DNA from 4 places in the Halobacillus sp. ABR2_026 genome. Region 2 is predicted to be linked to each of the others. Evidence: riboswitches for the same ligand, from Rfam matches in the RefSeq annotation. Region 2 holds a riboswitch; each other region holds the start of a gene.

Region 1 (3,117 bases), 2.7 Mb from region 2:
AGGGTTTTCAAGCCGCGAAGCACGAGCCAGCAATCGTGTGCGCCAAGAATGGATCCGAATGAATTTTGCAAAAAGCTTAAACGCCCGGCGATCTCCTTATCTTTCGTAGCGGCCAGACCTGCGACGACATCACTGTGTCCGGCAATGAATTTCGTTGCACTATGAAGGACGAGGTCTGCCCCATTATCAAGGGGACGCTGAAGAGTGGGGGTCATGAACGTATTGTCGACAAAGGTCCAGCATTGGTTTGCTTTTGCCAGTTTTGTGACCGCCTGAATATCTGTAATTTCCAGGGTTGGATTGGACGGTGTTTCTATATAAATGAGTTTGGTATTCGACTGAATAGCGGTCGCCACAGCATGGAGGTCTGTCATATCGACGAACGTGTGGTCAATGCCAAACCGGGTAAGGACATCGTTGATCATCCGGAACGTCCCCCCATAAACATCTTGCGTAATGACGACGTGATCACCTTTGGAAAGAAGCATGAATGCGGTTGAAATGGCAGCCATTCCTGAAGCAAAAGCAAATCCGTCTGTTCCATTTTCAAGTCCGGCAATCGTGTCCTCTAAAGCTTTACGCGTCGGGTTACCAGAACGGCTGTAATCGTAAGTGCCCGGGTGGTCGAAATCCTGCTGGTGAAAGGTGGATGCCTGTTGAATAGGGACGCTGACAGCACCGGAATGGGGATCGAACTTATAATCATTGTGAAGCAGTCTCGTCTGCAAAGAATGGTCAGTCATAGTACAGATTCCTCCTTTGATAACTGGTTGAGGGTGAAATCCAAATCTTCAAGCAGGTCATCGATATGTTCGACTCCGACAGAGAAACGGAGCAGACGGTTGCAAACCCCGTAACGCGTGCGGTTTTCCTCAGGAATATCCGCATGGGTCTGGGTGGCGGGGTAAGTGATGAAACTTTCCACACCTCCGAGGCTCTCGGCGAAGCTAATGACATTCAACTTCCGTAGAAAAGGATCGACCCACGCTTCAGATTGCAATCGGAAAGACACCATACCTCCTTTGCCGGGATAAAAAGTGTCCGTGATGTGCGGATGATTTTCCAAATAGGACACGACAGCTTTTGCATTCGATTCGTGCTGGCGCATCCTTAGCGGAAGGGTCTTCATCCCGCGCATGACCAGCCAAGAATCAAAAGGAGAGAGCACAGCCCCGGTTGTGTTTTGATGAAAAGCAAGTTGTTTACTGATCGTTCTCCCTTTGCTCACCAGAAGACCGGCCAATACATCATTATGACCCGCCAAGTATTTCGTAGCACTGTGGATGACGATATCTGCTCCGTCCAAAATCGGCTGCTGAAGAACAGGTGTATAGAGCGTATTATCTACAAGAAGCAGGAGGTCGTGCGCTTTGGCGATGGCTGAGATTTCCTTGAGATCAGCCGTATGCATCAGTGGGTTGGTCGGTGTTTCGACGTATATCGCTTTCGTGTTTTCGTTCAAGTAGGAGGGAATCGATTCAAGGTTGCTGCTGTCCCAATAATGGAAACGAATCTCAAAGCGCTCCTCCATATGTTCAAATAAGCGGTAGGATCCTCCGTATAAATCTTCAGAAACGATGATTTCATCGCCTCTGTTGAAAAGAGACAATGCGGTTTGTACAGCTGCCATTCCGGAGCTGAAAGCGAACCCGGCTTCTCCGCCTTCAATGTCAGCGATCGAATTTTCAAGAATCTGCCGCGTCGGGTTACCGGTTCGCGCATAATCAAATCCGGTCGATTCCCCAAGTCCCGGATGCCGGTAGGGAGTGGAGAAATAGACGGGCGGGTTGATGGCTCCCGTCGGTTCATCCCGTTGGTTTCCAGTCTGAACGAATTTCGTCTCTGTGTGCGGACACATAACAACACATCCTTTATAGAAATAATCAGGGAAATAAAAAAAAGCCTTCTCTAAGAAGAAGACTTTTGTAGGCACGGTCCTTCTCCTTATCTTTCAAGTTGATGAAACAACTTGCTGGATTTAGCACCTTTCTGGTCGAACCAGTGGTTGCTGAGGCTTCGCAGGGCCAGTCCCTCTGCCTCTCTTGATAAGAAATTCAGTTGTATTTTTTTCTAATTGCTGATTACTCTACACTACTCAGAAAGTTTTGACAATATGATAACGAGAATTTTTCAAATACGTTCGGGGTAGAAGAGGGAGCCCTTCATGAAACAGGATTATAACACAGGGTTTTGAACTCCTGCCTCAATATAAGAACGGACGAGCTCCCAGTTTCCTTCACGTTTTTCAAAGGTATCGAAAAACAGGTTGGAGGTCGGCAAAAGTTCCCCATTCAGACGGACGGATACCCAAAAAGCAGCAAGGTAGCTCTTGTCACTGATTCTGGTAACCGAATGGTCGGTGTAGATCCAGGCCATTTCCTGGTCTTCAAAATGGTCAAAAGCTTGCTTCCATCCTTCAATGGATGCATCGTAAGAATAATCGACAGATTCTCCCTGGCGGATCTCACGGGCAATGAGATCCTTGGAAGTCACGGTCATCAAGTGATTCAAGTCATGCTGACAGGCTTTTTGTTTGTACTTTTCATAAAACGTATGAAAATCCATAACTATTCCTCCTCTGAAGAAATAGTTCAACAGTCGAGCTTGGAATCCTGTAAATTAATGACAAATGCCTAAGTTGTAGAGGATGGTTTTGATTTGCAGCGCAAGGATACCTATCCAGATCACGTGGTTGATCGTGACGATGCTGTATCCTAATGGTTTATTTTGGATCTGTGCTCGTTTTCTATAAAGAATTGCGGTTAAAGGGATGGTTACGAACGTAAAAATAGCGGTCAACCCAAGCAGGCCTTTATAGTCATGTATCCAGATGAAGTCATTGAAGATCGGGATGATAATCGTAGAAGTATATAGGACAGAAAGGAAGTAAACGCCTATGAACCACGAGGCGGTCATGAACAGAAGGTTAATAAGAAGTGGGTATGTTTTCACTAAAGCACTCCTCGTTCGATTAATCCGAGTTTAACACTCGGGTTAATGTTATCCTACGTTCATGGGAGAAGATTGTCAACGATTATCCAAATTGTTTTTGATGGGCTTTCTTTTTCTCCAGGTATTCTTCATCCTCCCGGACAGCGATCCACTTTTCTTCGAAAA
Region 2 (3,117 bases):
GTTAAAAAAATAATCGCGTTCGGATGACCTGCGATACTTGGCTGCACGGTGTTGCTGATGTGCTCCAAAGGATAGGCGGCGCGTGTGTTTTCCGTAAGACTCGTATCATGATAATCAGGCCGGTGAGACTGTGGATCGAGCACAACGTTCTCCAATACTGAACCGAAATGAATGGCATCAAAAATTTGCGGTTCTTTTTCTTGAGAAAGGTTGATGCACTTGGCATAACAGCCGCCTTCTATGTTGAAGACGCCATAGTTGGACCAGGCATGCTCATCGTCACCAATCAACCGGCGCTGTTGATCCGCCGATAAAGTTGTCTTCCCGGTTCCTGACAGACCGAAAAATAGAGCGACATCTCCTTCTTTACCTACGTTCGCTGAGCAATGCATTGGTAAAACGTTCTTCTCTGGGAGAATATAGTTCATGACAGAGAAGATGGATTTCTTAATTTCGCCGGCATATTCTGTTCCGCCGATTAGAACGATTCGGTGCTTGAATGAGATCATGATAAACGCTTCTGAGTTTGTTCCATCGACCTGTGGGTCAGCTTTGAAAGTAGGAGCTGATACGACGGTGAACTCTGCTTCATGATCTTCCAGCTCTTCTTCATCGGGCTTAATGAACATTTGCTGAGCGAACAAATTGTGCCATGCGAATTCTGTAAGTACTTGTAAAGGAAGGCGGTATCGTTCATCAGCGCCTGCAAATCCTTTAAAAACGAAGAGTTCTTCCCGATCTTTCAAATAATCTAGTACTTTATGATAAAGTTTTACGAATGTTTGATCGTCAATAGGCTGATTTACAGCGCCCCATTGAACTTTGTCTTTAGTCACATCATCTTTGACGATGAATTTATCTTTTGGAGATCTGCCTGTATAAGTACCTGTTGTTGCTTGGATGGCCCCTTTTTCAGTAAGAGTGCCTTCGTTACGAGATAAGATTCTTTCCACCAAGTGTGGCACTGATAACTGATGGTTCACATGTTCTTGGGCAAGTAAAAGATTCAGTTCAGACATTTGATTAATGGTACTCATATGCGTCGACCCGCCTTTGCAATTAATTATGATCAACCTAATGTGAGATTAGTATAACACATTAAATATATTAGTCCATACTATATGTGAAAAAGCTTACATTTTGTTTATTCAGAAAAATTAAACCATAAAATAGCTGGTTCATTCAACAACCTAGGGGAATTTTAGGACCACAAGAGAAAAAATGTGCTAGTTCTGTCAAAGAATCATTCGTACTTATTTATAAGGGTGAGTTTTACGAATCGTGTTGGTTAACATTCAGCGGGGCTTCTGGAGTGAGTGGTCATTGGAACACTTATACAAGGAAGATTGCCGGTGGCCCGTTAAAGAAAAGTGTTCTAATAATATATGTGCATTTACTTAAAACGTTTACCGGCCTTGTATCCACCGGATGGAATTCAATTGACATTAATTTAGGATTTCGTTACGATAACGAGGAACGGATACTCTCTTATCCAGAGTTGGTGGAGGGACAGGCCCTTTGAAACCCGGCAACCGTCATAAACATGACACGGTGCTAACCTGAAGCAAGGAGTACATGCTCCTTGGACGATAAGAGCGAAAGGAAGCAGCCCCTTTCCTCGATAAGGAAAGGTTTTTTCTTTTTTATAGGCTTTTCTTTAAATGTGAAATCAGATCAGCCTTTAATGAAGAAATGTTTACAGGAAAACCTGTACATGTATTCCTATGATAATGCTCCATTGTTTGTAAAAGAGGCAGCATGCACATATATGAAACTTATAAAAGTTTCTGCACATACTGGTAAAGAGTTCCGTCTAATACTTTGTACTTACAGAAGGAGGAGTTTTTAAGAGATGCCTGCAAACCGCCGGTTATTCACATCAGAATCAGTTACAGAAGGGCACCCGGATAAAATTTGCGACCAGATTTCTGATGCGATATTAGATGAAATATTAAAAAACGACCCCAATGCGAGGGTTGCATGTGAGACAACAGTGACAACGGGACTTGTACTCGTTTCCGGTGAGATTAGTACAAATACTTATGTAGATATTCCTGCCATCGTTCGCCAAACAATTAAAGATATTGGATATACCCGGGCGAAATTTGGATTTGACGCCGACACTTGTGCTGTATTAACGGCTATTGATGAACAATCGCCGGATATAGCAGGCGGCGTGGATGTTGCTCTTGAATCCCGCGAAGGGAAAATGAGTGATGATGAAATAGAAGCGATTGGAGCTGGAGATCAGGGGTTGATGTTCGGATTCGCCAACAATGAAACCAAAGAGTTGATGCCTCTGCCAATCTCCTTAGCTCATAAGTTATCAAAACGTTTATCAGATGTCAGAAACGACGGCACCTTGGATTATCTTCGGCCGGATGGAAAGACTCAGGTGACAGTGGAATATGATGAAAACGACAAGCCTGTCCGTGTAGATACTATCGTTATATCCACTCAACATGCTGAAGAAGTCACACTTCAACAGATTCAGGAAGACTTGAAAAAGCATGTGATCCAACCGATCGTTCCCGAAGGTTATATCGATGAAAAGACGAAATACTTTATCAATCCTACAGGGCGATTTGTTATTGGCGGTCCACAAGGGGATGCGGGTCTTACTGGTAGAAAAATCATAGTCGATACCTACGGTGGATATGCTCGTCACGGAGGCGGCGCATTCAGCGGTAAGGATGCTACGAAAGTGGATCGCTCGGCTGCTTATGCAGCACGTTACGTCGCTAAAAATATCGTAGCTGCAGGGCTGGCGGATTCTGTAGAAGTTCAGCTTGCTTATGCTATCGGTGTGGCTCAACCTGTTTCCATTGCTATCAATACGAATGGAACAGGTACGGTTTCAGAAGAGAAATTAGTAGAAGCTGTCCGTGAATTGTTTGACCTGCGTCCTGCAGGAATCATTAAAATGCTGGACCTGCGCCGTCCGATTTACCGTCAAACAGCTGCTTACGGGCACTTTGGACGGACAGACGTAGAATTCCCTTGGGAACTGACAGACAAAGCCGATGAGTTGAAAGCTCGTTGTAAATAAAAAAAACCGTTCCAACCAATCGGTAGGAACGGTTTTTTTTATGAATAGACACAGAGTGGATATCTATG
Region 3 (3,117 bases), 500 kb from region 2:
GCGTTCGTCTCTAGGTCAGATGCGATCCCCGGAAAACTGGGCAGGTACATATCGATATTTAATGGCCCCAGAATCCCGAGCATACCGAGAAGGAAAGCAAGACCTATTCTCTCTTTCCCTGTTGGATTATGTAACATAAATAAACACCTTCTTCTATTCAATCTTCAATTTACAATCCCTTGAATATAGTCCCCAAGTTTTCGAAACTGTTAAACTTTGATTTTATCTTCATTTTCTCCGTAAGTCTATCCATATGCACAGGAAAACCGTTCCTGAACGGAACGGCTGGAGTATCACCCAAAATCTTGATAGTACTCTTTGACAAGCTCCCCCATTACCCTGTTGGTCCGAAGAGCGGATTTACCAGTACTTGGACTGGTACCTCTCCCTAGCAGCTCATCCACAATCGTTTGAATATGGGCTTGTTGGATGTGTTTGGGCCGCTCGAAATAATATGATTCTTCCCCTGAATCGTTGATAAGGACGACCGGTTTATCATCGAACGTGGAGAATTGTATTTCTCCTCTGGTTCCAACAATCCGATTATCGTCCTCATTTTTATAAGAAGAAAAATTCCACACTCCCGTCCCCACAGCACCACTCTCAAACCTCCAAACCCCGCTAACCGTGTCCTCTGCTGGATAACAATCAGCAAGATTAACCCCGAACCCTCGGACATCACCCAACGAACCCAGTAAATAGTCGAACAGATCTAACGTATGAGACCCGACATCATAAAACAACCCTGCCCCACTTTTTTCCGGCATCACCCGCCACGGCCAATTCCCATGCTCATCCTTTGATATGATCTGCTGCGTCTGCTGGATAGAGGCAAACCGTACCTTTCCAATCGCCCCTGTTCCAAGCAAATCTTTCACCTTTAAGAACTTCGGAAGAGATCTCCGATAATAAGCTGTAAATAATGGGACATCACTTTCCTCACATATACGTACCATTTCTTCACATTCCTCGAGGCTCGAAGCCATAGGTTTTTCAACATAGACAGGCTTCCCTGCTTTAGCGGCCATGATGACATATTCTTTATGTGACGAAGGTGGTGTAGCAATATACACAGCGTCAACCTTTTCATCGCAAATTAAATCCTCTGCCTTGTCATACCATGCAGGTACTCCATGACGTTCGGCATAATCTTTCGCTTTTTCCCCATTCCGCCTCATTACAGCTTGAAGAGAGCTTTGCCTGATTTTTTGGAAAGCAGGTCCGCTTTTAACTTCTGTTACATCCCCGCACCCAATAATTCCCCATCTGATGGTTTTCATCTGTATTCCTCCCCGCATTTTTCTTGATATTCCATCCATGATTAATTTAGGATACCACTTATACATACTAGTTCCCCCTACCGTAACAAACGAAAATATTTTTTGAAAATTCTATTGATTCCTTATATGATTTCCTGTATTGTAATACGCAAGCGAAAAGATGAACTTCCAATTTTGATCATTCATTCTTCTTCGACACGGAAGAAAGCATCCGTAAAGGAATCATTTACAAATAAATAATAGTAGAACTTATCCAGAGAGGTGTAGGGACTGGCCCGTAGATACCTCAGCAACCAGCCATCGGCATGGTGCTAAATCCAGAAGGTAGTTTTTTACCTTGAAGATAAGGAGATGCTTTATTCACTAAAGGACCCCTTATTCAAGGAGGTCCTTTATTTTTTCTGGAAATGTTCACAATCGCAAAGCTACTTGAAGAAGTCAGCTTGTCCTCCTAGTTGGACATTAGCTTTCTAATAAATATTAATAAGTGGAAAGGATGTTGTTAAAATGAAACGATCACTGGAACAAAGGCTGCAGGATGGACCTGTCATCTGTGGAGAAGGTTACTTATTTGAATTAGAACGTCGGGGATATTTGCAGGCCGGCTCATTCGTGCCTGAAGTAGCGCTAGATAACCCCCAGGCATTGAAACAGACGTACAGGGATTATATGCTCGCAGGCTCTGATATCGTCTTAGCCTTCACATATAATGGCCACCGTGAAAAAATGAGGATCATAGGCAAAGAAGATTTGTTAGAACCGCTCAATCGTCAGGCCATCCGCTTAGCCAAGGAAGTTGCAAGGGAACACCCTGAGGAAGAAGCACTCGTAGCTGGAAACATTTCCAACACAAACTTATTCAACCCTGATGACCCTGAAGCGGTCGAAAAAACAAGAAGCATGTTCGCCGAAATGATTGGCTGGTGCAAGGAAGAGGGCGTAGACTTTGTGAACGGCGAGACCTTCTACTATTATGAAGAAGCTTTAATCGCTCTTGAAGAAATCAAAAAACAAGACCTTCCAGCTGTCATCACTTTCGGTTTGATGGGCGAAAACATTTTGCGGGACGGGTATGAAGTAGAAGAAGCCTGTCGGTTATTAGAAGAAAAAGGTGCTCTTGTCGTGGGGATGAACTGTTTCCGTGGACCGGCGACGATGCAACCGTATGTTGAAAAAATACGGAATTCGGTAAATGGTTATGTAGGCGCTCTTCCCATACCTTACCGTACAACAGAAGAACACCCTACTTTCTTCAACCTGCCCGACGGTGGCTGCGCCTGTACATTACCAACAGAGACAACATTCCCAACATCATTGGATCCGCTTTACACGAATCGCTATGAGCTTGCGGAATGGGCCAAAAAAGCCCATCAGATTGGCGTAAACTACCTGGGACTCTGCTGCGGAGCCTCTCCGGCGATGCTTCGTGAAGTGGCAGAAACTGTGGGACGTAAAGCCGTTAACTCCACCTATTCACCGGATATGGAGAAACACTTCCTATTCGGCAGTGACGATACGCTTCAGGATCACATAACTTCCTATAAGACAAAAGCATAAGGAATAACGCCTGTCCCATATGAGGGCAGGCGTTTCTCTTCCATCCAGTCCTTCTACTAATGGTCTCCTCCTAGAGATCCTTTCTCCTCAGCGTGAATTTCATCCCGGCTTCGCCTGAAAAATCGACAAAGAGCTTTGTAGCTCCTCCAGCATCAAGGGCCCCTGTCACGTGTAACTCAATCGTATCAAGTTCAAACCCATGAAAAGAATTGACCAATTCTGTCAGTTCATCAGGTAGAAATTCAAGGTATTTATCGTTTGAAGTATCTGCGACTGAAGC
Region 4 (3,117 bases), 2.1 Mb from region 2:
ACCGTAATTCTACCTACAATGATCATCCCTTCCGATAACGGAGCCATACCTTGGAGGAGAACAATATCTGTAAGTGTTTCAATAATGATAAGAACAAGGCCTGTGATGATTATTATTTCAATCGTTTTTCCAAAATAAGAAAATAAACGAATGGTCACATCTGTAAACAACCATAATCCGGCACCAATGCCTATAGAAAGTAAAAGAGCAGGAGTCAGGTTACGAAGCATCCACCCTGCTTCATAACCAGCCAGTCCACCTCCGATAAAGCATCCGATTGGAACAGTGACCAGACCAGCTAAGATTCCTTTGGAAAAGAATGGGCGGTCTTCTTTTTTTACAATCGTCAAGGCTACAGGAATGGTGAAAACGAGCGTAGGCCCCATCATAGTCCCGAGAAGTGCCCACGAAAACGTAGCTGCCTCCTTTTCTATAGCGAGAGACTCTGCTAACGGATAGGCCCCCATATCAATAGCCAGCATCATGGATGCAAACATTGCAGGATCTGCCCCGAGCCATAAAAATACGGGACGGATGACAGGGGCAAGCCATTGTGAGAGCACCGGGGCTAAAGAAATAATCCCGACCATTGACAGAGCGAGCGGACCCATCATCATAAAGGCTTCATAAAACCGCCATCCGAGAGAAAGCTTATGATTCAGGACATAATAATCAAGCGCTCCAAGCACCATGAACAAACACATGATGATAAGAATCGCATCATTCATCCACATACAGTCATCCCCTTCCTTATGTCATCCATGTTTATAATAACTTGCCATTCGGGTAGTTGTTTCTGCATAACGTCCGTTTCTCCTCGGCAACGGACAGCTAACTCATCTCAGGAGAAGGGAGGAAACGAAATGGTACAAGCCTTATTCATCGTGACCATCATTTTCATCGCAGCCAACCTGGTTTATTTTTTCACAAACAAACATTATAAGAAAAGCTATTTCAGCACAGCCCTTTTCTTTCAATTATTCTTTGTCCTTACAGGTGTATTGATCGGATTTGCGATCATCTATTACGTACTTTCCACGAATGGAGTCATCCTTGTTACCAGTTTATCATCACGAGATGCTGTAGACCCTTCCTTTTTGGATTTGGTTTATTTTAGTGGTGAAACATTATTAAGCGTAGGTTATGGAGATATGCTGCCCGTCGGGATCACACGCTTCTTTGCCTTGCTTGAGTCCGGGATCGGCATCCTTCTTCCAACTGCGTACTTTCTTAAAGCAATGGATGGATCCCGGCATCATAAAGAATGAAAAAGCAACGAAACTTCAGGACCAACTTTGGTTATCATCCATAAAAAAAGGACCCTTCTAGGGTCCTTTCGCTTTATCCGATGGAGCATGCCGCTGAGCCATGCTTTTGCAGATATTTCTGATGATGTTCTTCTGCTTCGTAAAAAGTCGTTGCCTGTTCAACTTCGGTAACGATTGGGCGTTTAAAGATTCCTTTTTCTTCCCATTCCTTAATTTTTTCGTCAGCAATGTAGCGTTGACTTGCATCGGAATAAAAAATGACAGAACGGTATTGATGCCCGACATCAATTCCCTGCTTGTTCCGGGAGGTAGGATCGTGAGCTTCAAAGAATATATTCACAAGTTCTGCATATGTGATGACCGTTGGATCATACTCCACTTTAACGGACTCAGCATGTCCGCTTTCCCCTGCTTTCACTTGTTCATAGGTCGGATTCTCCAAATGGCCGCCGATATAACCGACTTTCGTTTGAGTAACTCCTTCGAATTTTTCAAAGAATGCTTCTACTCCCCAGAAACATCCTGCACCAAAAATAGCTGTTGCCATATAACATCTTTCCTTTCCCTTAACGCAACTTCTATCGAGAGCCTTGACGGGCGTGTTGTTCCACAAAAAGACCCCTTTTCTTATCCAGTAAGAAAAGGGGTCGCTAATATCCGCACGATCCTCTCATCTCTTAGAATGGTCATCCATTCTACAGGAATTGGCACCGTTCTCGTCAATCCTTGGATTGATTCGATGGTTGCCGGGCATCAAAGGGCCAGTCCCTCCGCCTCTCTGGATAAGAAGTTTCCGTTATTTATTTTTGTTAGTACCCATAGTACTACGTTTGTGTAAAGAAGTAAAGGATAACAGACTGAAAAATTAATTTCGATGGGCTTCAAGTTCTCTCTTGTATTTATTGTATTCAAAGGATAACACGCACATGCCTGTCTGTAAAAAATTCAGCTTCAGCTTTGGCCCGTCGTATATACTTCTTCGAAAGGCTGGACGATGACGAACCCATCCCCCTCGAACTGCATTTGGATCGACTCTCCGCTTCCCCGTCCGATCAACGTCTTGAAGCTGATGTCTGTTTTGAAATTCGGCTCCAAGTGACCTGACCATGCCACCGTAGCATGTGGATCTGTGATCACCGGTTCACCCGGGCGTACCAAAAGCGTCAGCGGTTCATAATGGGAAGTAACTGCAACCCGGCCGCTTCCGCTCAGCGTCACATTAAATAACCCTCCGGAAACCATACCGGCTACCTTTTTCATCAGTTTAATATCCCAGTCAATGCTCGGTTCGAAGGCCAGCAGATCATTGCCATTAACGGTAAGCGTCTCATTGTCCAAGTCAAAGATGGTTATTTTCTTTCCCTGATCGGCAAGGTACAAACGCCCCCTCCCTGTCGCCTTCATTAAGGAACTACCTTCTCCTGTCATCGCTTTTTTGAACAATTTCCCAACCCCATGTTCAAGAATACCTTCTCTCTCAAACTTAATGTTTCCATTATAGGATATCATCGCACCCGCCTTGGCCCAGACTTGATCAAGAAGATTCACTTCCAGAATTCTCGGCGTCTCCAACTCAAAATAATCATTCTCCGATTCATCCTGCTTCGTTTTCCGAATAAACTCTTCAATGGAATATTCACTCATACCTTTGCCCCCTCCAAATTGTCTAGTCGTATAATGGAAATATATGTATGACCTGGTCATACAATAAATCCCTTCTTCACATAATGTATATACGATGGAGTCGGGGAAAGGTTTCATTATGTGGAGGGCTCGGGAAAGATTCATTGATAGTAGTTGTGATAAACTCGAGGTAACTTCACTTGAAAGGGAGAATTTGTATGTATGG

What was found. A riboswitch is a leader RNA that binds a small molecule or an ion and turns the genes downstream of it on or off. The one in region 2 is predicted to bind S-adenosylmethionine.
Region 1: it holds a riboswitch for S-adenosylmethionine, as region 2 does, so the genes downstream of both, ACXADE_RS01120 (methionine biosynthesis PLP-dependent protein) here and metK (methionine adenosyltransferase) in region 2, are expected to answer to the same signal.
Region 3: it holds a riboswitch for S-adenosylmethionine, as region 2 does, so the genes downstream of both, ACXADE_RS12290 (homocysteine S-methyltransferase family protein) here and metK (methionine adenosyltransferase) in region 2, are expected to answer to the same signal.
Region 4: it holds a riboswitch for S-adenosylmethionine, as region 2 does, so the genes downstream of both, msrA (peptide-methionine (S)-S-oxide reductase MsrA) here and metK (methionine adenosyltransferase) in region 2, are expected to answer to the same signal.

Annotation. Positions count from the first base shown of each region.
Region 1 covers NZ_JBSWTM010000001.1:195,409-198,525, forward strand. The annotation lists gene metC (cystathionine beta-lyase) at 1-743, opposite strand, end outside; gene ACXADE_RS01120 (methionine biosynthesis PLP-dependent protein) at 740-1,858, opposite strand; SAM riboswitch class I at 1,942-2,052, opposite strand; gene ACXADE_RS01125 (hypothetical protein) at 2,176-2,565, opposite strand; gene ACXADE_RS01130 (hypothetical protein) at 2,620-2,952, opposite strand; gene ACXADE_RS01135 (DUF4385 domain-containing protein) at 3,035-3,117, opposite strand, start outside.
Region 2 covers NZ_JBSWTM010000001.1:2,861,929-2,865,045, reverse strand. The annotation lists gene pckA (phosphoenolpyruvate carboxykinase (ATP)) at 1-1,037, opposite strand, end outside; SAM riboswitch class I at 1,486-1,596, shown strand; gene metK (methionine adenosyltransferase) at 1,853-3,049, shown strand; gene ACXADE_RS14825 (gamma carbonic anhydrase) at 3,113-3,117, opposite strand, start outside.
Region 3 covers NZ_JBSWTM010000001.1:2,360,153-2,363,269, forward strand. The annotation lists gene ACXADE_RS12280 (Bcr/CflA family efflux MFS transporter) at 1-137, opposite strand, end outside; gene ACXADE_RS12285 (Gfo/Idh/MocA family protein) at 294-1,280, opposite strand; SAM riboswitch class I at 1,527-1,630, shown strand; gene ACXADE_RS12290 (homocysteine S-methyltransferase family protein) at 1,788-2,837, shown strand; gene ACXADE_RS12295 (hypothetical protein) at 2,908-3,117, opposite strand, start outside.
Region 4 covers NZ_JBSWTM010000001.1:763,150-766,266, reverse strand. The annotation lists gene eutH (ethanolamine utilization protein EutH) at 1-734, opposite strand, end outside; gene ACXADE_RS03855 (ion channel) at 864-1,268, shown strand; gene msrA (peptide-methionine (S)-S-oxide reductase MsrA) at 1,342-1,815, opposite strand; SAM riboswitch class I at 1,936-2,057, opposite strand; gene ACXADE_RS03845 (AIM24 family protein) at 2,220-2,912, opposite strand; gene ACXADE_RS03840 (DinB family protein) at 3,110-3,117, shown strand, end outside.